DNA from 4 places in the Nostoc sp. 2RC genome. Region 3 is predicted to be linked to each of the others. Evidence: riboswitches for the same ligand, from Rfam matches in the RefSeq annotation. Region 3 holds a riboswitch; each other region holds the start of a gene.
The links. Region 3 has a riboswitch for cobalamin ahead of GNE10_RS28235 (energy-coupling factor ABC transporter permease). Riboswitches for the same ligand answer to the same signal wherever they lie in the genome.
Positions count from the first base shown of each region.

Region 1: another riboswitch for cobalamin. It lies ahead of cobG (precorrin-3B synthase); the one in region 3 lies ahead of GNE10_RS28235 (energy-coupling factor ABC transporter permease).
Region 2: another riboswitch for cobalamin. It lies ahead of GNE10_RS25415 (DUF1636 family protein); the one in region 3 lies ahead of GNE10_RS28235 (energy-coupling factor ABC transporter permease).
Region 4: another riboswitch for cobalamin. It lies ahead of GNE10_RS08085 (DUF1636 domain-containing protein); the one in region 3 lies ahead of GNE10_RS28235 (energy-coupling factor ABC transporter permease).

Region 1 covers NZ_JACKZU010000323.1:2,903-8,384, reverse strand. The annotation lists gene GNE10_RS26825 (rubredoxin) at 1-304, opposite strand, end outside; gene ndhC (photosynthetic/respiratory NAD(P)H-quinone oxidoreductase subunit C) at 668-1,030, shown strand; gene ndhK (photosynthetic/respiratory NAD(P)H-quinone oxidoreductase subunit K) at 1,021-1,758, shown strand; gene GNE10_RS26810 (NAD(P)H-quinone oxidoreductase subunit J) at 1,751-2,281, shown strand; cobalamin riboswitch at 2,473-2,605, shown strand; gene cobG (precorrin-3B synthase) at 2,579-4,036, shown strand; gene GNE10_RS26800 (precorrin-8X methylmutase) at 4,096-4,722, shown strand; gene GNE10_RS26795 (precorrin-2 C(20)-methyltransferase) at 4,725-5,429, shown strand.
Region 2 covers NZ_JACKZU010000288.1:1,651-7,132, forward strand. The annotation lists gene GNE10_RS25400 (ferredoxin) at 1-442, opposite strand, end outside; gene GNE10_RS25405 (TonB-dependent siderophore receptor) at 486-2,600, opposite strand; gene GNE10_RS25410 (hypothetical protein) at 2,868-3,026, shown strand; gene GNE10_RS25415 (DUF1636 family protein) at 3,122-3,532, opposite strand; cobalamin riboswitch at 3,851-3,994, opposite strand; gene GNE10_RS25420 (carbonic anhydrase) at 4,595-5,413, shown strand.
Region 3 covers NZ_JACKZU010000356.1:2,020-7,501, reverse strand. The annotation lists gene GNE10_RS28260 (iron ABC transporter permease) at 1-153, shown strand, start outside; gene GNE10_RS28255 (ABC transporter ATP-binding protein) at 188-1,231, shown strand; gene GNE10_RS28250 (energy-coupling factor ABC transporter ATP-binding protein) at 1,290-2,123, opposite strand; gene cbiQ (cobalt ECF transporter T component CbiQ) at 2,104-2,910, opposite strand; gene GNE10_RS28240 (energy-coupling factor ABC transporter substrate-binding protein) at 2,907-3,209, opposite strand; gene GNE10_RS28235 (energy-coupling factor ABC transporter permease) at 3,196-3,972, opposite strand; cobalamin riboswitch at 3,998-4,138, opposite strand; gene GNE10_RS28230 (response regulator) at 4,340-5,482, opposite strand, start outside.
Region 4 covers NZ_JACKZU010000047.1:7,923-13,404, reverse strand. The annotation lists gene metE (5-methyltetrahydropteroyltriglutamate--homocysteine S-methyltransferase) at 1-1,113, opposite strand, end outside; gene GNE10_RS08085 (DUF1636 domain-containing protein) at 1,189-1,599, opposite strand; cobalamin riboswitch at 1,896-2,039, opposite strand; gene GNE10_RS08080 (hypothetical protein) at 2,408-2,647, opposite strand; gene GNE10_RS08075 (high light inducible protein) at 2,709-2,921, opposite strand; gene GNE10_RS08070 (hypothetical protein) at 2,942-3,154, opposite strand; gene petJ (cytochrome c6 PetJ) at 3,284-3,619, shown strand; gene GNE10_RS08060 (tetratricopeptide repeat protein) at 3,717-4,685, shown strand; gene GNE10_RS08055 (M56 family metallopeptidase) at 4,734-5,482, opposite strand, start outside.

The sequences.
Region 1 (5,482 bases), on a different contig from region 3:
AAAAGACAAGAGCCAAAGCACCAAAAATGAGAACATTTTTTTGGGTTGGCGTTAGGCTGTTGACACCCAAACCGTAACCGAGATTTTCTTTAAAGCCAGATGCCGCACCTACAGGCCCGATGTTTGCAAAAGCCGTTTTCTTGGCACTACAAACTGGACAGCGCCAAGTTATCGGCAGTTCTGCAAAGGGTGTTCCTGAAGTAATGTCATGTTTGTCATCTCCCTTTTCGGGTTCGTAAACATAACCGCAGGCGCGACACTCATAGCGGTCTAACACTGAAGTCTCAACAGCTGGTTCGGTCATGGCTAAGGCCTCGCAGAGGAGAAATCTTAAATATACGTTAAAAATTATGACATAACTGTTAGACTTTTCTATCAATACTAAAAACGAATCAAATACCTGAAGTCTATTTGTTTCGTAGATTTCAGAAAAATCAAACAGATATAATGTAAAAGAAATGTAACGCAAATCAAGGGATTGGGCATGGGGCATGGGTTATGGGGAAAGGTAAAGGGGCAAGGGGAAAAGGGGAAAGATTAAATTTATTTCTTTTCCCTTTTCCCATTAACCTTTTCCCCTGCCTCAAAAGCCTCCCCTGCTCCCCCTGCTTTCTCATTCCCCAGTCCCTAGTCCAACCAAAATACTTCATAGCGGTAGATACTCATTGTGTTTGTCCTCAGCGGTTACGAGTACTTACTAGGCTTCTTAATTATCTGTAGCCTAGTTCCTGCCTTAGCGCTCTCAGCATCCAAGCTCCTACGACCCAGTGGTTACAGTCCTGAACGGCGTACAACTTATGAATCAGGTATGGAACCCATTGGGGGAGCCTGGATTCAGTTCAATATCCGCTACTACATGTTTGCTCTGGTCTTCGTAGTTTTTGACGTGGAGACTGTATTCTTGTATCCTTGGGCGGTAGCTTTCCACCGTTTGGGGCTATTGGCATTTATTGAAGCGCTAATCTTTATTGCAATTCTTGTAATTGCTTTAGTTTACGCATGGCGTAAAGGAGCTTTGGAATGGTCTTGAATTCTAACTTAATAACCCAGGACAAAGAGCAAATCATCAACCCCATTGAGCGTCCTACTGTCACTCAAGACCTTTCAGAAAATGTCATTTTGACTACGGTTGACGATCTCTACAACTGGGCGCGGCTTTCTAGTTTGTGGCCGCTATTGTTTGGTACAGCTTGCTGCTTTATTGAGTTTGCAGCTTTAATTGGCTCGCGATTTGATTTTGACCGTTTTGGTCTAATTCCTCGTTCTAGTCCCCGTCAAGCTGATTTAATCATTACGGCAGGCACAATTACCATGAAGATGGCACCCCAATTGGTGCGTCTTTACGAACAAATGCCTGAGCCGAAGTATGTAATCGCGATGGGTGCTTGTACGATTACTGGCGGGATGTTCAGTGTTGATTCTCCCACAGCTGTACGCGGAGTTGATAAACTGATTCCTGTGGATGTGTATTTGCCTGGTTGCCCTCCTCGTCCAGAAGCAATTATCGACGCGATTATTAAGCTACGGAAGAAAATCGCCAATGATTCGATGCAAGAGCGGAATAAAATTAAGCAAACTCACCGCTACTACAGCACGACTCATAACCTCAAGCCAGTGGAAGAAATCTTAACTGGTAAGTATTTGCAGTCAGATACTCGCTCTGTACCACCGAAAGAATTGACAGAAGCCATTGGTATGCCTGTACCACCCGCGTTGCTGACAGCAAAGACACAGAAGGAGGAACAAAGCCGTGGCTGAAGAAGAATCTAAACCAGTACCAGCAGTTAAAGAAGATTCATTGGTAGAAGCTGGTCAAGTTTCCCAGTGGTTGACGGAAAATGGTTTTGACCATGAGGTTTTGGCACCAGACAAAAACGGGGTGGAGATAATTAAGGTAGAGCCAGATTTCTTGCTCCCCACCGCTACAGCCCTTTATGCCTATGGATTTAATTATCTCCAGTTTCAAGGTGGTATTGACCTGGGGCCAGGACAGGAATTGGTGAGCGTGTATCATTTGATTAAAGTCGGTGATAATGCAGATCAGCCTGAAGAAGTCCGCTTAAAGGTATTCCTACCACGAGAAAATCCCAGAGTGCCTTCAGTGTATTGGATTTGGAAGACCGCTGATTGGCAAGAACGCGAGTCTTACGATATGCTCGGCATTATCTATGAAGGACATCCCAATCTCAAGCGAATTTTGATGCCAGAAGATTGGGTGGGTTGGCCTTTGCGGAAAGATTACGTCTCGCCTGATTTCTACGAGTTGCAAGACGCTTATTAATTTAATTAGTGCTGAGTTTAACCAGTGATTAACCCCTTTCCGGTGGCGGAGAGGGGTAATGTTTTTGATGTGCATCTAAAGTTAAGTGTTGACTGTTCACAGTTAACAGTCAACCGTCAACAATAATGAAATATTTTCCTTGAAAGTCCGTCAATTACAGTATCAGGTTAATGCAAAATATGAAGTCTTGAACTTACCAACCGCCCGATCGTGCTAAATTACTAAAACTTGAAGTTGGGAAACTCCGGTGAAATTCTGGGACTGTGCCGCAGCTGTGATGGGAACGCCTAAGTCAGAATGCCAACTTTCATGTCCTCAGGACATACTCACCGTCTACTCCCTGCGTTGCACGGGGAAGGAGTTCTCAGTTTGGTTTCTGGATTTGCCACTTGTCCTGGCTTGTTTTACGCGACACCCGCCGAAGATGGTATACTGTCTCGGATGAGAATCCCAGGCGGGATGATTAATAGCGAACAGTGTTACACCATCGCAGACATAGCACAAGAGTATGGCGGTGGTTATGTGGATGTGACTAATCGAGCTAACCTACAAGTCCGCGAAATCCGCACTTCCATCGATGCTCAAGTTCTCCAGCACCTACAGGATATGGGACTGGGTTCTCGCAACAGCAATGTAGACCACATCCGCAATATTATGACCAGCCCAACTGCTGGCATCGATCGCCTAGAATTAATAGACACTCGTCCTTTTGTTCGAGGTTGGGATAATTATCTTGCTACACATCCAGCGTTATCAGCACTGTCAGCAAAATTTAGCGTATGTTTTGATGGTGGTGGAATTGTTAGAGTAAGCGATCGCCTAAATGATATCCTATTCGCTGCGGTCTTAGTTGATGGCGATGTTTACTTCCGCCTCCATTTGTGTGTAGGCGCAAAAAATCGATTAGCAAGCGATACCAAAATTTTGTTAACACCAAATGATTGTTTACTCGTCTTGGCAGCTTTAACAGATGTCTATCTGTATCATACTCAGATAGATAATCAGCGTCGGCTACGTTTAAGAGACTTACTAAATACCTTTGGTTGTGAAAATTATCTTCAGCAAGTCCAGCAACGTTTACCGTTTCCCCTGACTCGAAGTGAAACATGCCCAACTGGACAAAAAATAGATACTAACTTTCAGTATATTGGCATTCATCCCCAACGCCAGCAAGGATTATTTTACATTGGTGTCGTCTTACCTCTTGGACGTTTAGAAAGTCGGCAAATTCGGGGGTTAGCAGATTTAGCAGCAAAATATGGTAGCGGAACTCTCAGGTTAACTCCCTGGCAGAACGTACTCCTGGCAGATATTCCTCAATCAAGGCTTAGCGATGTTCAAAATCAAATTACTCTGTTAGGATTAGATTCCTCAGCCACCAATATCAAGAGTTCATTAATTGCTTGTTCTGGTAACAAAGGTTGTGCCGCTTCTGCCACCGACACCAAAAGTCATGCATTGGCATTGGCAGAATATCTCGAAAATCGCGTCACTCTCGAATACCCAATTAATATCCACTTTACTGGCTGCCAAAAATCCTGCGCCCAACATAGCCAAAGTGAGATTACTCTGCTCGGTGTCAACTTAGAAACAGATAATAAAACCATCGAAGCCTATCATATTTATCTTGGTGACACCAACAGCAACCACAAATTTGGTCGCGAACTATACCAATACGTCACTTTCCCCGAACTACCCTTGTTAATAGAGCAAATTCTACAAACGTATAAATTTGAACGTCAAAACTCCATCTGAAATCTCTAATTCTCTTTAGGCCTGGAACGCCTGTGCGTACAAATTCATCACTCCCCGCCATGCCCGACTACATCCGAGACGCCAACGAAATCTACCGCAATTCCTTTGCCATTATCCGTTCAGAAGCCAACCTAGATATCCTGCCACCAGATGTAGCAAAAGTAGCAGTACGTCTGATTCATGCCTGTGGAATGACTGATATCGTCACTGACTTGGGATATTCATCCACAGCAGTGCAATCTGCAAGAACAGCACTAGCAGCAGGAGCGCCGATTCTCTGCGATTGCCGGATGGTTGCTGAAGGTGTAACCAGGCGGCGCTTATCTGCAAACAATCAAGTTATCTGTACCCTGAATTATCCTGAAGTGCCAGATATTGCCAAAAGTCTGAATACTACAAGGTCAGCAGCAGCTTTAGAATTATGGCGATCGCACCTCGAAGGATCGGTGGTAGCCATTGGTAATGCTCCCACCGCCCTGTTCAGATTATTAGAAATGCTGGATGAAAAAGCGCCTAAACCTGCTATTATATTAGGCTTTCCAGTGGGATTTGTTGGTGCGGCCGAATCGAAAGCCGCACTGGCAGCAGATAGCAGAAATGTACCATTTTTAACATTACACGGTCGGCGTGGTGGCAGTGCGATCGCCGCCGCCGCCGTTAACGCCTTGGCAACGGAGGAAGAATAATCATGAATACCAAAGGTCGTCTTTATGGAATTGGTGTTGGGCCGGGCGATCCAGAATTATTGACTCTCAAGGCACTACGGCTATTGCGTGCAGCTCCAGTGGTAGCCTATCAATCAGCCACAGATCGTGAAAGTATTGCTAGAGGCATCGTAGCGCAATATCTCACTGGGCAGCAGATAGAGGTGTTATTTCACCTCCCCCGTGCTTTAGAACCAGAAAAAGCCAAATCTATTTACGACAAAGAAGTTGAACCAATCGCTGCTCATTTAGCAGCAGGGCGAGATGTGGTGGTGCTTTGTGAGGGCGATCCTTTTTTCTATGGCTCCTTCATGTACCTGTTCACCCGATTATGTGACGAATACCAAATAGAAGTCGTCCCTGGAGTTTCCTCACTGATGGCTTGTCCGGTAGCTTTAGGCGTACCTTTCACCTACTACAACGACATTCTCACAGTCCTACCTGCACCACTACCAGCAGAAGAACTCACCACACAATTGTTAATGACGGATGCAGCAGCAATTATGAAACTTGGTCGTCATTTTACCAAAGTGCGCGACATTCTGCACAAATTAGGACTAGCATCGCGGGCAAGATATATTGAACGAGCAACAATGACGCAGCAACGTATTATACCCTTAGATGAAGTAGATCCCGCACAAGTACCGTATTTCGCAATGATTGTGATCCCAACCAAAAATCGACTTTGAAGAAGAATACAGAATTCAGAATTCAGAATTCAGAATCAAGACGCTCTCTACGA
Region 2 (5,482 bases), on a different contig from region 3:
TTGTCATCAATTGCTCATTCGCACCATTCCAAAACTGAATTCCCCAACTTCTAGGACTTTCTTCTGCATTAAATCGCCGATAAAAAGCCGCACGACTAACTAAACGCTGTTTCCTCACTTCCACAGGAGTCTTACACAAAGGGCCGCCAAAATTAGTATCAATACACAAGTGCAAATGCCAACCTTCAGCCGCCACCGTCAAATAGCCATCATAGAGAATACAAAGCTTTGGTGGTGCATGAAATTCCAATTCTAAGACGCTACCTTGAACAATATGACCAACACCAACCTGCTGCCAATTCTGTTCAAATAAAGTATATAATAATGATGCTAAAACATCACTTTTACAATCAAAATATTCATACTCAACAAACCCTCCCGTCGCTAAATCTTCCCGCACCACCTCATTAACTGGTGTCACCCAACAATTAAACTCACTCATTTCTAAATCTCCTTTGCGTCTTTGTGTGAGACAATTCTTTTTCTTAAAACCTAGAACTCAAACCCACCTGAAAAACCCTCCCTCCATCAGGAAAACCAGGAAACAACTGATAACGCTGGTTAAACAAATTATCTAAGCTACCAGTTAAAATCAAATTATCACTAATCGGTACACGCATTTTGAAATCAAAAGTAGTGTAACCAGGTAAAAACTCTGTATTAGTATTATTAGTGGGATATCCATTTAAAGAATTCATCAACACACCAAAATACCAACCTTGGGGATTTTCATAAGACACACCTAAATTTAATTTATCCGCACCTGCAAACCGTAATTCTTTATCAATTTCTGTGGGGTTAGCACTTTCCAAAATACGCGGATCGTTAGCTGTGTAGTTAACAAAAGCATAGACATTCCTTGCTAATTGTAAGTTTAACGAAGCTTCAATTCCTGTAGTTTGTACTAACCCGATATTTTCCCAAGTTCCTGTATTTCCATTCACAGGCGGAATTAAGGTTTTAAAGGCAATTGTATCGGAAATTCTATTACTAAAAAATGTCAGCCTCAACAAGCCAATATTACCTAATTTTTGGTCAATACCTACATCAAAACTATCACCTTTTTCTGGTTTGAGATCGGGATTGCCAATATTAGTAGGATTGTTGTTAAATAAATTGGCGATCGCGGGAGCGCGAAAATTTTTGATATAATTCGCTCTGAGTGTAGTTGTATTGGAAACCGCTAGTTTTGCTCCTACTGACGGTGAGGTAAATGAACCATTGACTAAGCTACTAAAATCTTGTCTGACTCCTAAATTCACACTCAAACTAGGAGAAAAATTAATTTCATATTTACCAAAAATCGCCCCCTGACCTACGGCATCATCATAATTTTCTCTGCTGATATTTGTACTATAACTAAATGTGGTGTTGCGTACATTGGTATTTCGATAATCAAAGCCATAAACTAAAGTCTGATTTTTGCCAACATTCCAATTATGGGTGAGTTGAATACCATAGGAATCCTGTTTTGTATCAAAGCGGTTTTGAGAGGTAATTGCCCCGCTACGGTTATCAAAACGAGTGTTGAAAAAATCAGCGTAAACCCTAGTTGTTAACAACGAATCATTGCCGTTGCCTAATTGAGAATTCCAAGTTAAATCCGTGAAAACTTGGTCTGTGTATTTGCGATTATTGTCTGTGAGAGAGTTAAAAAATCCCTGTCCAAATTGCGGTAAAGGAATGGGTACGCCTCCTGGTACTCCCTGTTGTTTGCCTAAATATAAAGTTGAGAGGCTTAAGGTATTACGTTTTCCTAAATTTGCTTCTACTTTGACATTAAAATTGTTGTAGAGTACATCATTATTTGTTCTCGTTCCTTGAAAGTTAGCTTCAGGAATAGCAAAGGGATAATTATTTTGTGCTTGGGTACGGTTATAACCAACTACCCAAGATATATCACCAGATTTCCCACTATTTTGAATACTTTGTTGGTTGAGTCCATAAGCACCAATGTTGACTTTGGTTTCTGTGGTGATTTTCTCTGTAGGACGACGGGTAACAATATTAATTACCCCTCCGATTGCATCTGAACCATAAAGTGTTGAACCGCCTCCGGGTAACACTTCGACTCTTTCAATATTGTTAGTGGTAAATTCTGCAAGGTCAAAACCACCACTACCAAGATTATTAATTGGTCTACCATCCAATAAGATTAATACTTGACCAGTATTAGAACCGCGAATAAATTGACCGCTTAAAGCATTTACTTCTGTCCCAACCGTACCGTCACCCAAGATACCAGGGAGAAATCGCAGTGCTTCTCTGACTGTTTTTACACCCTGCGCTTCCATTTCTTCAGTAGTGATGACATACACCTGACGAGTGGAATCTTTTACTGTCCCTTCCCGACGAAAGGGTGAATAAACAGGTTCATTGAGTAGTTTGTAAATAACTGTGAGTTCAATATCTGGTTCTTTTTCTTGTGCTTGGCCTATTGATTGATTCAATGTCTTTTTTGGTGTTTTAGCTGAACCACCAGATGTGGGTGTAACTTCTGTGGCGATGATGCTGGAATTTTCCCATAACATCCCTACAGTGATGGCCAAACTAGAAACGATAAGTTGAGTTCCCCATCTGGCAATAAATTCAGTACGGATACACATTGGTATTTAAGTCACCTGTATCACTAAAAGTTGGTTGCAAGCAAATATTTGAGCTTTTTCGGAAAAAACTCTCAGCCAGGAAAAAATGATAATGATTACGATTGATAGAGTGCTATTTACAAGCTAGTTCCCAAATTTCTAGTCGGGACTTTAGGGACTTCCAAGTAAAAAAATATTCCACAGAAGACTGTTGACGGTTGACAGTCAGCAGTCAGCAGTCAACAACCCCAAGCGCAATAATTGATTTTTTGGAGTTATATCATGTCCGGTAAATTACTTGTGATATGTCATTGCGAGTGCAACGAAGTGGAACGACGCAATCGCAAGGATTCTGGGATTACTTCACTTCGCTATCGCTACGTACCCTTCTCTTCTCTACGAGACGCTACGCGTAGCTTGCTTCCACGAAGTGGTACGTAATGACAAGCATTTAGCCGGACTTGATATTACCTTAGTGTTGAGAGTGTTGAAAACTAAAGTCCTGACTAGGAACTTGATGGACTACTGATAATCAGTTAACAGCAATCTATGTTTAATTTTCCCCACTTACTTAGGGGTGGTATTTTTGCTAAGATACCTCTTTTTAAAGGTGCTGGACGTTCTGACCAAGGAAGTAAACCATTAGGATTGTCGTAGTATTGAGTGGCACATTGCAGTATGGCGGATGCACTATCATTAACTGCTAAATTCCCAAAAAGATAGGTGAATTTTTCTTCTCCTTGTAAGGCGATAACGCAAGCATGGTTGCAAGCACTCATACATTCAACTCCTTGAATGAAGAATTGATTTTGCAATTCCCAATCTTGTGCAAGTTGTTGGAGTTGTTGTAATAATTGCTGTCCGCCACTCTCACCAACAGGTTTGCCATCTTGCCATACACTGGCGCAGGTTGTACAGACAAATAGAGTATGTTGCTTTTTGTTCATTAATTTTCAAGCCTTGGGGATTGATACGACGAATTAGCCTCACGCATACTGCAAGCGGGAGACTCCTAACTTGCGGTAAGTGTAGGCGCAAAGTTAGCTATGGGTGGGGATAACGTAAATATGCAAAAGTTAGAGGAAGATACAACTGAGTTTTTAGCGTTGTATCTATAACCTTCTGCCTAAGTATTGATATGTGCGAAAAATTTTTACAATCTCATAGAAATTTGTAGCGCGTAATCTATGTCTGAGACTATGAGACAGTAATCTTGATTAATAGAAAGAGTATTGATGAGATTATTCACCTGTACCTCGCAGATGGGAGTTTGTAGGACTTTCGGCGGGCATTCTGACTTTAAAGCATAAGCTTCATTACAGCTGCGGGACAGCGCCGGATTTACACTGGACTTTCCCCGTTACCTCTGATGGCTGCTCCCCACCAGAACCGAATTGGTATTGAGTAGATATTACCACAGCAATAAGCTAAATTGCAGCTGCTATTTAAAACGTAAAGTAATCTACAGTGTATTAAAATCAGCAGAGGTTGGGGCGATCGCGGTTCGTGCAGGCACAACTCAGATGAACCTATCCCATTAACAAATTATTTGAAATTGCCATAAGTAAGGTGAGGTTCTGCGGAAAAAACAACTTAGGAATAACTAAGCGATCGCCCTTCTGCTTTATACTACAATCAATGCCCAATAAATTTTGAGTGAGGAGTACTAGGTATTGGGAGGAATTGAGGACGGGGATTTGAAAGAGCAGTATTCCTGGCACTAGTAGTTCGCTTTCGTGACTTAGCTCTTTAAAGGGGAAAGGGCAAAGGGCAAAGGGCAAAGGGCAAAGGGCAAAGGTTTTACATCCGTCACAAGCGCATTTTTGGGTTGCCAGACTACTATTGTATTAATTTTGCTAAGTAAATTAATTTTTCAATTGTTCCCAATGCTACAACGCCCATTCCTCCTGGACTCCAGCGTAACAAATCGGCAAATCCTGGGCGCTAGTCATTGAAAACCAACTTTTTCGTGAAATATTCAAGCATTACTCCTGGTTTTAGGTGCATCTATGAAAAAATTAATTAAAGGTTTGCGCGAATTTAAAAGTAGTTACTTTCCCGCTAACGAAGAACTATTTGAACAACTTTCTCACGGTCAAAAGCCGAGAGTACTATTTATTACTTGTTCTGATTCGCGCATCGATCCCAACTTGATTACACAAGCTGGATTAGGAGAGTTATTTGTTATTCGCAATGCAGGCAACATTATTCCACCATATGGTGCGACTAATGGCGGTGAAGGAGCAACAATTGAATATGCTATTCAAGCCTTAGATATTCAACAAATTATTATCTGTGGTCACTCGCATTGTGGTGCGATGAAAGGCTTAATGAAATTAGACAGCTTACGGGTAGAAATGCCCCTTGTACATGACTGGCTCAAGTATGCAGAGGCAACGCGACGATTAGTAAAAGATAATTACAGCAACTACGAAGGCGAAGATCTCTTAGAAATAATTATTGCTGAAAATGTACTCACCCAAATCGAAAATTTACGCACTTATCCAGTGATTCGCTCCAAACTCCACCAAGGACAAATAAGTATTTATGCTTGGATTTATCAAATCGAGACAGGAGAAGTTTTAACATACGACGCACAAAAGCACGCTTATGTCTTGCTGCTGAATCAGCCTTCTCCATCACAGATAGATGAGAGGTTATCTAGCCCACCTTTTACCAGCAATGGTGAAAGACCTTTCACTAAAAATCAACAACAGGCATTTCAATCTTTTCACAAACCACCAATTTCTACAGATACAGGGTTTCCAATGACAGTACTTTCTCCAGAACAAATGGAGCGAATTTATCGAGGCTCCACAACAAAGTAAAAATATATAGCAATCCTATTTTCAGTTGTGAATAATATCGGTGTTCACTGTTGACTGGGGAGATAGTGA
Region 3 (5,482 bases):
ATTTTGGGAGCAATTTTAGCTTTGGTGGCAGATTTGTCCTCTCAATTGGCGGTGAGTCAGATGGTTTTACCTTTAAATGCAATTACGGCTTTAATTGGAACTCCTGTGGTTAGTTGGGTGATTTTGCGCCGTAGTTCTGGTAAGTCTTTTTAAACGCAGAGGTACGCGGAGTTTTTTTGGGGTTTGTATGAGTGATGGGGTGTTGACGACTCTTGGGTTGAGTATTGGTTATAAGTCGGGGAAGGTGCTGCGGTGTGTGGCGAGGGATATTTCTGTGTGTCTCTTAGCAGGGGAATTGGTGTGTTTACTGGGGCCTAATGGTGCAGGTAAGTCTACATTAGTGCGATCGCTCGCGGGAATGCAACCACCTCTAGGGGGTGAGGTGCGGTTGTTGGGGGATGATATCTACAAGTTAGCACCGCCAGAATTAGCCAAGCGTTTGAGTTTGGTACTTACCGAGAAAGTTGATGCGGGAATGCTATCAGCCTATACTCTGGTGAGTTTGGGACGACATCCTCATACTAACTGGTGGGGAAATTTGACACCAGAAGATGAGGCTATTGTACATTGGGCGATAAAATCTGTAGGTGCGTTACATTTAGCTTCGCGTCAAGTTAGCGAACTCAGTGATGGGGAACGTCAAAAAATTATGATTGCGCGTGCTTTGGCGCAGTCGCCTACAGTGATGTTGCTGGATGAACCAACGGCATTTTTAGATTTACCGCGACGGGTAGAAATTATGCAATTGTTACGTCAGTTAACGCGGGAAACCAATCAAGCAATTCTCCTTTCCACCCATGATTTGAATTTAGCTTTGCGTCTAGCGGATAAAGTTTGGCTATTAACAACTAATGGAATTTTACATGTTGGCGCACCAGAAGATTTAGTTTTGAGTGGTGCATTTGCTGATACTTTCAACAGTGAAGGCGTAGAGTTTGACATTAATTCTGGTGAATTTCATCTCCAGACATCCCACAAAGGCGAAATTAATTTAATAGCTGGTGAGGGAATTGCTGTTGTGTGGACTATTCGTGCTTTACAAAGAGTTGGGTTTAGGGTTAATCAATGTGAAAATTTTTCTGTTGTTCAAGACATGAAGCCAACACAAATTTTAGTAGAAGTGATATCAAATTCAGAACAAATTTTATGGCGAATCACAAATAATAAGACAGTATATACTCATCATTCATTGTATGAACTAGTTCAATCTTTGAATTGTTTATCTATATAGAATAGATATGTCAGTGGTTATAATTCAGCATGAATTTTAGTTCGCTGTAACTATAGAATTATGAAAAATTGCAAAATAATTCTAATATTCGTTGTTGCACTCGTTCTCTAACTACTCCTGACTCACCAGATAATCCATCAACTAACATCTTATATATCATTGGTACGCCTAACTCTAACTCTTCTAAAAGTGTTCGCTGGCTAAATACATCTTGAGGTTTACCTTCTAGCATCAATCGTCCTTTATCCATAACAAAAACCCAATCTGCCCACCGATAGACTAAATCTAAATCATGAGTTGCCATTATTAAAGTAGTTCCATCTTGATAAATTTTTTTCAGAGTTGCTATCAAATTACGAGTATGTTTTACATCTAAATAGGCAGTAGGCTCATCCAGCACTAACAGTTCTGGTTGTAGTACCATCACATCTGCTATAGAAACTCGCTTTTTTTGTCCTAAACTCAGATGATGTACTGGTCTTTCTGCTAAAGTAGTTAATTCAAATTCAATTAATGCTTGCTCTACTCGCTGTTGAATTTCGGGTATTGGTAAACCTAAATTACACAAACCGTAAGATATATCTTCTTCAACAGTAGAAGCTACTAATTGTTGTTCTGGATCTTGAAATACTAACCCGACCTTATGCCGTAATTTACCAAGACAATTTCGGTTATAATTTAACGGTTCACCACGCCACCGGACAATTCCAGAATCAGGTTTATATAGACCATTAGCTAGTAAGAATAATGTCGTTTTACCACAACCATTCTGACCAATTAACGCGCACTTTTTACCTGATGGAATTTTCAATGTTACACCATTCAAAGCTGATTGTTGTGCCCCAGAATAGGTGTAATATACCTGCTCAAATTCAAGTAAATATTCCTGCATTTCGCCAAAAATCTAATCCTATTAATACTACACAGCCGAAAATGGCTTCGATAATATACCGTAATTGAGGACGATAGCGCCGGGGATGCCAAACTCGAAATTCATCAACAAAACCCCGTGCTTCCAATCCGAGAGAGAACTGACTATATCGTTCTAAGGTTCGCTGTAGCAGTTGTCCGATGAGTATTGCTAAACTTTTCATCCCAACAGCAAGAGTGCGGTAGCCACCACGAGAATTTTGTGCTGTCCACAATTCATTGGCTGTGTTCAACAGAATGAAAATAAACCGATACATGAGTAATAATAAATCGGTTAAAAGTACTGGAAATCGTAAGTACCGGAGAGTTCGTAATATCTCTGTGAAAGGGACAGTTAACATAAGAAAATATAAGCAAGAAACAGAGGCTAATGCTCTGGTTAAAATTCCCAATGCTTGGATACTGCCACTATGACTGATATAAATATAGAAGTGTCCGAAAGTTAGTCCATACCACGAATCTAATTTGACGCTTTGTAAATCAGGAATCGCAACTCCATTCACCATTAGGGCTGGTAAACTTGTCAAACAAAAAACTATGGTGAACATTAACAGCCGAAAATAAACTCTAGCCGGAATTCCGGCATAAATCACTGTCCAAATACTCATCCAAAGCACTATTAAAATTTGTACTAAGGGATGGGTAGCAAGGGAAATAGCAAGGGTAGTAAATGCAAAAATCAGTTTATGTTCTGGTGGCAACCTTCGCAGTCGATTAGTGTAAGCTAACGTATCTATTTGCAGGCTCATTCTTCACGTTTTTGTTGTTGGGAACGTCCTTTATACAACCCAATTGCATAACCAACGACTCCAGCACCCAAAGCCGCTTGCGAAGCAAATAATAAGCTTTCTATTTCCCCACTAGCGGGTTCAAAAAATGATTTAAACCAGGGTTTATATCCAGGTTGTATTTCAGTAATTGCTTTTTCAGCTTTGTCATCGGAACCAGCAAATTCTCCACCGCGTACAAATATTAGTGGTGCAATTGCTAAGGCTAATACAGCTACTACCAATAGCCAGTTACTCAACCCTTTTTTAGACTGATTCATTTCCTTGGGGTTCCCGTTTGATTAATTTCAGCAATTCTAATTCTTGAGGATTATAAGATTGCAACCAGTTCCATACCAATACAGTTAATAGTCCTTCACTAATTGCTAAGGGAACTTGAGTTATAGCAAAAATTCCGGCAAACTTGGTAAATGAAGCGATAAACCCACCAACAGGTGCAGGAAAAGCTAGGGCAAGTTGGATAGAAGTGATAACGTAGGTGAGTAAATCCGCGATCGCAGCTGCCAGAAAAATGGCAATTTTGTCTTTAGCACCAAACTTAATTGTCAAATTATATATCCAATAGGCGGCAAATGGCCCGGCGATCGCCATCGAAAAAGCATTTGCTCCCAGCGTCGTCAAGCCGCCATGCGCCAGTAACAACGCTTGAAACAACAAAACCAAGCTACCCAAAACCGACATAGTCAGGGGGCCAAACAGCACCGCACCTAACCCCGTACCCGTAGGATGAGAACAGCTACCCGTGACGGAGGGGATTTTTAACGCTGACAGCACAAAAGCAAAAGCACCAGCCAAGGCTAGTAGTAGTTTTAATTGCGGGTTAGCTTCGGTAATGCGAGTCAGACTACGCAATCCTAAAATAAAAAACGGTAACGCCACAACCCACCAAAAAATTGCCCACTGCACTGGTAAAAAACCTTCCATAATGTGCATAGCGTAGGCGGGTTTGGCTAAACCAACTACTAAATAAAAACTGATAAATCCCATCAGGCTTAGACTAACTAACGCCCGTTTTTTGTTCATAATCTGTACCTCGCAGATTTATGTAAACCAATTGATTCTAACCGGCGGGCATCCTGACTCATCCATTTTGGGTTCACAGTTGCGGGACAGCGCCGGATTTTCACCGGACTTTCCCCCTTGCGTCCGATGGCTGCTCCCCATCAGAACCGATTGGAGTTAACTATATCACCATTGAGCGGAATGCGTGTTAAAAAAGCATAACGACTTGTGGTGGTTGAGTGTTGACCCTTCGACTTCGCTCAGGGTCAAGGCTGAGCGGAGTCGAAGCCTTGACTGGTGACTGGGCATTGGGCATTGGGCATGGGGCATGGGGGAGGCAGTGCGGTCTTGGGGTCTCCCCAAGTGGAGCAACTGCCGTCATTGGGCATTATTCAATTACTTTTTCCAAAGAAAGTAGTAATTCTTTGACAGTATATGGTTTGGATAAAAACGTATTCACACCGATGTCAGTGACGGCGCTAAGTTTACCATCGGACATTAATCCGCTACTGGCAATAATTTTGACTTCTGGGTTAATTTTTTTTAAGGTACGGATGACAGTTAAACCATCCAAGGAAGGCAGTATGATATCGATTAACACCACACTAATTTTGTCCATATTTTTAGCGTAGAGTGCGATCGCTTCAATGCCATCACTAGCAATTAAGGTCTCATAGTTGTGGGCTTCTAATGAGGATTTAGTAATCTCTTGAATGGCGGCTTCATCATCCACAACTAAAATCAACTCTCCATGTCCTGTTTGAGGAACCGACTCTTCTACCGTTAGTGTTTCCATTCCCGCCACAGCTGGTAAGTAAACTTTAAAGCTAGTGCCATTTCCGATTTCGCTGTAGACGTTGACAAAACCCCCGTGGCTTTTAATGATTCCCAGCACGGTGGAAAGCCCCAACCCCGTACCTTGTCCCACATCTTTTGTGGTAAAAAATGGCTCGAAAATTCTGTCTAAGATTTCCCCAGGAATGCCGACTCCATTATCACAGACAGTAATCACTGTGTAAGGGCCGACTTTGGCTTCCAGGTTCATCCGCGCATAATTTTCGTCAACAAACAGATTTTCTCCAGAGATTCTCAAATTACCGCCATTGGGCATAGCATCACGAGCATTAACGCACAGATTCATCAATACTTGATGCAGTTGGGTACTGTCTCCAGAAACCATCCATAAATCCTGCGGTATGTCAACGCTAACTTCTATGGATTTGGGAAATGTTTCTTTGAGAATTTTGGCAAGTTCTACAATTAAGTGCCTGAGTTGCAAAGTAATGTGTTTTCCCTCCACACCACGTGCAAAAGATAGCACCTGTTTCACTAAATCAGCTCCACGTTTAGCGTTGATTTCCAAAATCTCCAATAAATGACGAGTTCGTTCATCAGCATCGGGAAATTTCAGCGGTAATAGTTGCGCTCCTGCCAAAATCGGCGTCAAAATGTTGTTTAGGTCATGGGCAATGCCACTAGCTAATGTGCCGATGCTTTCCAAACGTTGAGCGCGAAACAATTGGGCTTCTAA
Region 4 (5,482 bases), on a different contig from region 3:
AGTCTCGATAATTTCTTGTTCTATTTTAGTGTTTTCTCCTATTATTGTCCGAGCCAAGAAAACCACTTCTTGAAGTTTTTGTTCAGCAAAACTCAAGACATTACGTAGTGGTGATGGTAATCGTTTTTCTCGTTTGGCATCGTAGGGAACAAATTGTAAGGAAGCAGATGGTTGAATATGTATAGATGTTCCATGTAAAGTCTCTACAATCTCTTGTAAAATGGGAATAACTTTCTCGGAACGAATTTGCCAAATATTTCTTGCGTCTATAATTCCTGCACCTAGTCGCTTATTTGCTGGGAAACCGTAAGTTTTAATTAACTCTAAGTTACGTCCGCGTGTAAAATCTAAACTAATTGCGCTAACTGGCAATTCCATTACCCAAGGGTAGGTTTCCCCCAAATCATCAAAATAAGTAACCAAGTGTAGGGGTATTTCAACTAACGAAAGTGATTGATAAACTGTTTTAAAGTGTGATTTACAAGAATTCGTATCACCTAAAACAAGTGCAGGTTCATGTATTTGCACTTCTTCTACTCCCAGATTTTTTAACTCAGTGAGGAGGTTGATGTATAGCGGAATTAACTTTGATATCGCTTGCTGAATATTTAGTGATAGTTTGCTTAAGCGCAGCAGAGTACAGGGGCCAAGTACAATCGGAATTGCTCGTTTACCTAATATTTTTTGAGCGCGGCTAACTCGTTCTAAAAAGTCACTGAAATCAGACGGTAATGTTTGTTCTGCAATTTCCGGGACGAGATAGTGATAGTTAGTATCAAACCACTTGGTCATTTCCAAGGCGGGAATTCCTTCTTTACCTCGTGCCATTGTAAAGTAGCGTTCTAAGCCAGAAAGCTGTTGAAATCTTTCAGGAATTAGCCCAAAACGAAATGTCCAGTCAAGTACATGATCGTAGAGAGTTGTGTCTCCAATTCCAATATGGTCAATTCCGGCTTCAAGTTGGCTTTTCCAGTTAGATTCCTCGACTTTTCGCACGGTTTGGAGTAATGATTCTGACTCTAGATTACCACTCCAAAATGCTTCTAGCGCTTTCTTGACTTCCCGGTTTTTACCAATGCGGGGATAGCCTAATGTTGCTGTTTGAATCTGCATTACTTTCTATTCCTTTGAAGACTAATGATTTAAGTATTAGAGATTAAGAACTGGGAAATTTTACCCAGTCATCAATTAACAACAACTTATGTTTAATTTTGCCCACTTATTTAGTGGTGGAATCTTTGCTAAAATACCCTTTCTCAAAGGTTCAGGTCGTTCTGACCAAGGTAATAAACCATCAGGCTTAGTATAATATTCAGTTGCACAATTCAGTACAGCAGATGCACAGCTGTCAACTGGTAAGTCGCCAAAGAGATAGGTTGATTTCCCTTCTGCAACAAAAGCAATGACACAAGAACGGCTACAAGCACTCATACATTCAACTCCCTGAATGAGGAATTTATTTCGCAATTCCCAATCTTGTGCAAGTTTTTGAAGTTGCTTTAGTAGTTGTTCACCTTTACTTTCGCCAACTCGTTTACCGTTTTGCCACACGCTGTCACAAGTCGTGCAAACAAATAAAGTATGTTGTTTGTTGAGCATTAATTTTGAAGTTTGTAGAAAGAAGTCTGAATCGCAGACATGATAAATTTTTACAGTTGTGCAACTGCAAAAACTTGTAAATTTGGCAAAAATAATTCTGTAAAAGCTTTCACGCCAGCAAAAAGCTAGCGCAAATGACAGTTACACCAAATCATAATTGCAATTATCAATAAACTGCCTATAATTTCACAGCCATGAGTAGTCTGTGGGGTATCTCTGGCACTATGAGAATGTGAAACTGATGTATCGTTAAAATATTTACGGCAATATTCACCTGTACCTCGCAGATGGGTATGAGTTTGTCTGTTACTTTCGGCGGGCATTCTGACTCACAAGGCGAACCTTGATTACAGCTGCGGGACAGCGCCGGATTTACACCGGACTTTCCCCCTTGCGTCTGATGGCTGACTCCCACCAGAACCGAGTTGATATTGGTCTAATAATAGCATGATTATGAATTTAGTAATACTTAAATTGATTGGTTGCAATAACTACCATTTGTTAGTGGGACTTAGACAAAAACAACTAAAAAAGAACCTCAAATCTATATACAGAAAGACTTTAATATCGTTTTATTTAGTTTCTTAATATATCTGAGGTTTGGGCTATTTTTGAGCATAAGGTGTATTTCTCTTACGCTGCATGGGTTTGAGACTTGTTTTTCCCTCAAAAATGTTTAAGTCCCGCTAAATACACAGTTACTAATAATTGATTCCTATAATTGATTCCTAAAATTTAAAAGAAGTCTTGGTTATGTCCACCAAGACTTCGGATATATTTATTCAACTTAAAACCTGAAGCCAACTTTTTATCCCAAATTGCTGAAATAGATTGCCCAAAGGCTTCCTGTTACTCCCACAGCAATTAAAAGGTTAGTGAAAAACCTGCCTAATTCAGTTGATTCTCCCAGTACTTTATCATCTTGACCTGCACTGAAAAATAATGACCAGGCTTGGTTAACGTTAATTGTTTCAAAGTTGTTGAAATCGGGGCGAAAAACAACGGGGCCAATTAAATCTTTTTTAGGGAAATCAAAATCAGTTTTCATAGCAATCCTCTGGTATTTTCTATTGGTTAATTGAGTGAAATTCTTAAATAGTCAGATTTAGTTATAGGTTTGTCAGCCATCCAATCAAGCCGTGTCCTGTGACAACTTCTAGAGCTATGAGTGAGACAAAACCAATCATCGCTAAACGTCCGTTGAGTTTCTCGGCGTACTCGGTAAAACCTGCTCTTGGGGTTTGATCTACATAAACCTTTGGTTCAATTGCAAAGTTGTTGAGTTGACCGAGTTCGTTCATGGTAAAGCCTTTGCTTGTCATGTCTTTTTTCCTTTACTTGCTTATGTAACCAAATATAACAATATGTAAATATTTTTTGCAAGTGCTTGACACAAATAAAAATTACGGTTTTCCGTACTCAGCAGGTTAGGTTTACCGTATGTGCGATCGCACATAGCGTCTCCCTTTTGGGCGATCGCTTCTGGCGGGTGCAAAGCACCATCGCGTAGCGTCTCACCCCTACTCTTAAGCAAACTACGCGCAGCGTCGACCACAGGAGAAGAGAAGCCATCGCACAAAGCCAAGCCAGACAGTTTGACAGCTTGTCATTTGACGACACCACCCATGAACAAGAGAATTGTTGAGGATGTCGAATAAGCTTTAATTGCAGAGGGAACATTGGGATGAAAAAGATTATTTCAGTATTGTTGCTGGGTGTAGCGATTTTCACTTTTGCCTTCAATAATCCAGCTTTAGCAGCAGACGCAGCCAGTGGAGCTAAAGTCTTTAGTGCCAATTGTGCTTCTTGTCACGCAGGTGGTAAAAACTTGGTTCAAGCTAACAAAACTTTGAAGAAAGGTGCTTTAGAAAAGTTTGGGATGTACTCAGCAGAAGCGATTATCGCCCAAGTGACAAACGGTAAAAATGCTATGCCTGCTTTTAAAAGTCGTTTAAAACCAGAGCAAATTGAAAATGTTGCAGCATATGTGCTGGGACAAGCAGACAAGGATTGGAAATAAAGTCAGAATACGACTGTTGTTCTCTAGTTAAGAAATAGTAGGTAGGGTATGTGCCTTATCTACTCATTTTGCTCTGCTAATAAAGTGAGATATTATTATGAGTCGCTTTTACCAATTCATCCTCAATTTTGGTATTGCCGTTGTACTCGTCTGTCTTTTTCTCACTTCGCCTGCATATTCCTTAGCTACATCGGACGCGAAAATCCCAGAAGGCGACTTATTCAAGCTAGGGATCGAAAAAATGCGACACGGCAGTTACCCTGAAGCTATTCAAGATTTTACAGAGGTAATTAAGCTCAAAAAGGATTTTGCTGGGGCTTATAGCAATCGTTGTCTGGCTTACCTGCAATTAGAAGATTATCAGAATGCGATCGCCGATTGCAATCAAACTCTAAAGTTAACACCCAACAATGTTGAAGCACACCTCAACCGAGGACTAGCATACTACAGACAAGGGGACTATCAAGCAGCGATCGCTAACTACAATCAAGTTATCCAACTCAAATCTGATGATTTTAGAGCCTACTACAACCGAGGGCTAGCTCATGTAGCTTTGAATAATTACACACAAGCAATATCAGATTACAATCTAGCACTCACTAATATTCCCCAATCATCCAGTCTCCTAAAAGGGGATGTTTACAATGACCGAGGACTAGCTCATTTTGAGTTGTCAGACTTAAAAGCCGCTACGATCGACTTCTCAGAGGCAATTCAACTCAATCCCAATGACTATAGAGCTTATTATAATCGGGGTTGTGCTTGTGGTAGAAGTGGCGATCGCTCTTGTGCCATTAGAGATTTTACTGAGTCACTCAAACTTAACCCAACTAATGCCCAAGCTTATCTGAATCGGGGTATAGCCTACCATCAACTTGGTCACGAACCAGCAGCGATCGCAGACTTACAAAAAGCGGTTGAATACTTTGCCCAACAGGGTGAAACTACACTCTATGACAAAGCTTTATTGTTACTGAAAAATTTACAGCAACAACTCTCATCATTATCAGAAATTGCTCTAATCCCCAGAGACACAAAGACTAAGGAATATGGAGTTAGTTCTTGAAACTGTCTAATTATTGTCAAAAAAAATTCAAATACTCACCTAATTCCTCTAATGATGAAATGGAATCACCAGTAATGGCACAAGCACCAAAATTAACCACACCCAAGACCATATTTTTGGCTGTGCTATAGAATCTGGTTGCTGCAAAAGGGCATCTATTCTCTGTGTGACATGATTAGTTGGAATATGCTGGGCAAAAGCTGCACAAAAATTTACCTCTAGTAAAATCGGAGTATTGACAACCAAGAGTAAAGCCTCTGCCAATAACAGATTATCAACTTGCCTAGTTGCCCAATAATCAGCCCGTATTTCTCTTAAAAGTAACAACTCTTGCCATAAAGATTCTGTGTGCGGTAGCCAAGAGGTTAACTGACGTAGCCACCCTAAAAAGAAAAACAAACAAGTATCGCGGTAGTGGCGATGTCCATCTTCATGGGCTAGTACAGCTTTGAGATGGGGGACATCTAAGGTATCTAATAATCCCTGACTGATAATTAACTCAGGTTCCCAAAAACCAATCAAAGCACAATAAACAAGAGGCGCATTTAGTAAGCGTGCTGGTGTACCGTAGACATAAACTATGGGATAGGTGCGAATTTGTTCTAGTATCCGGTTTCCCTCCCATGCCAACTTCAGCCATAAGACACCTGCAAATCCTAAGAAACTAATAGCAAGTCCATAGCTAACCCAACCTTCCCACCCCCAAACCATAATATGTCCATGAGGCCCCATACAAAACACTGCAAATGTTGTGGTTAACAGAAGTAATGGCGGTAGGAGAAATAACAAAAAGGCGC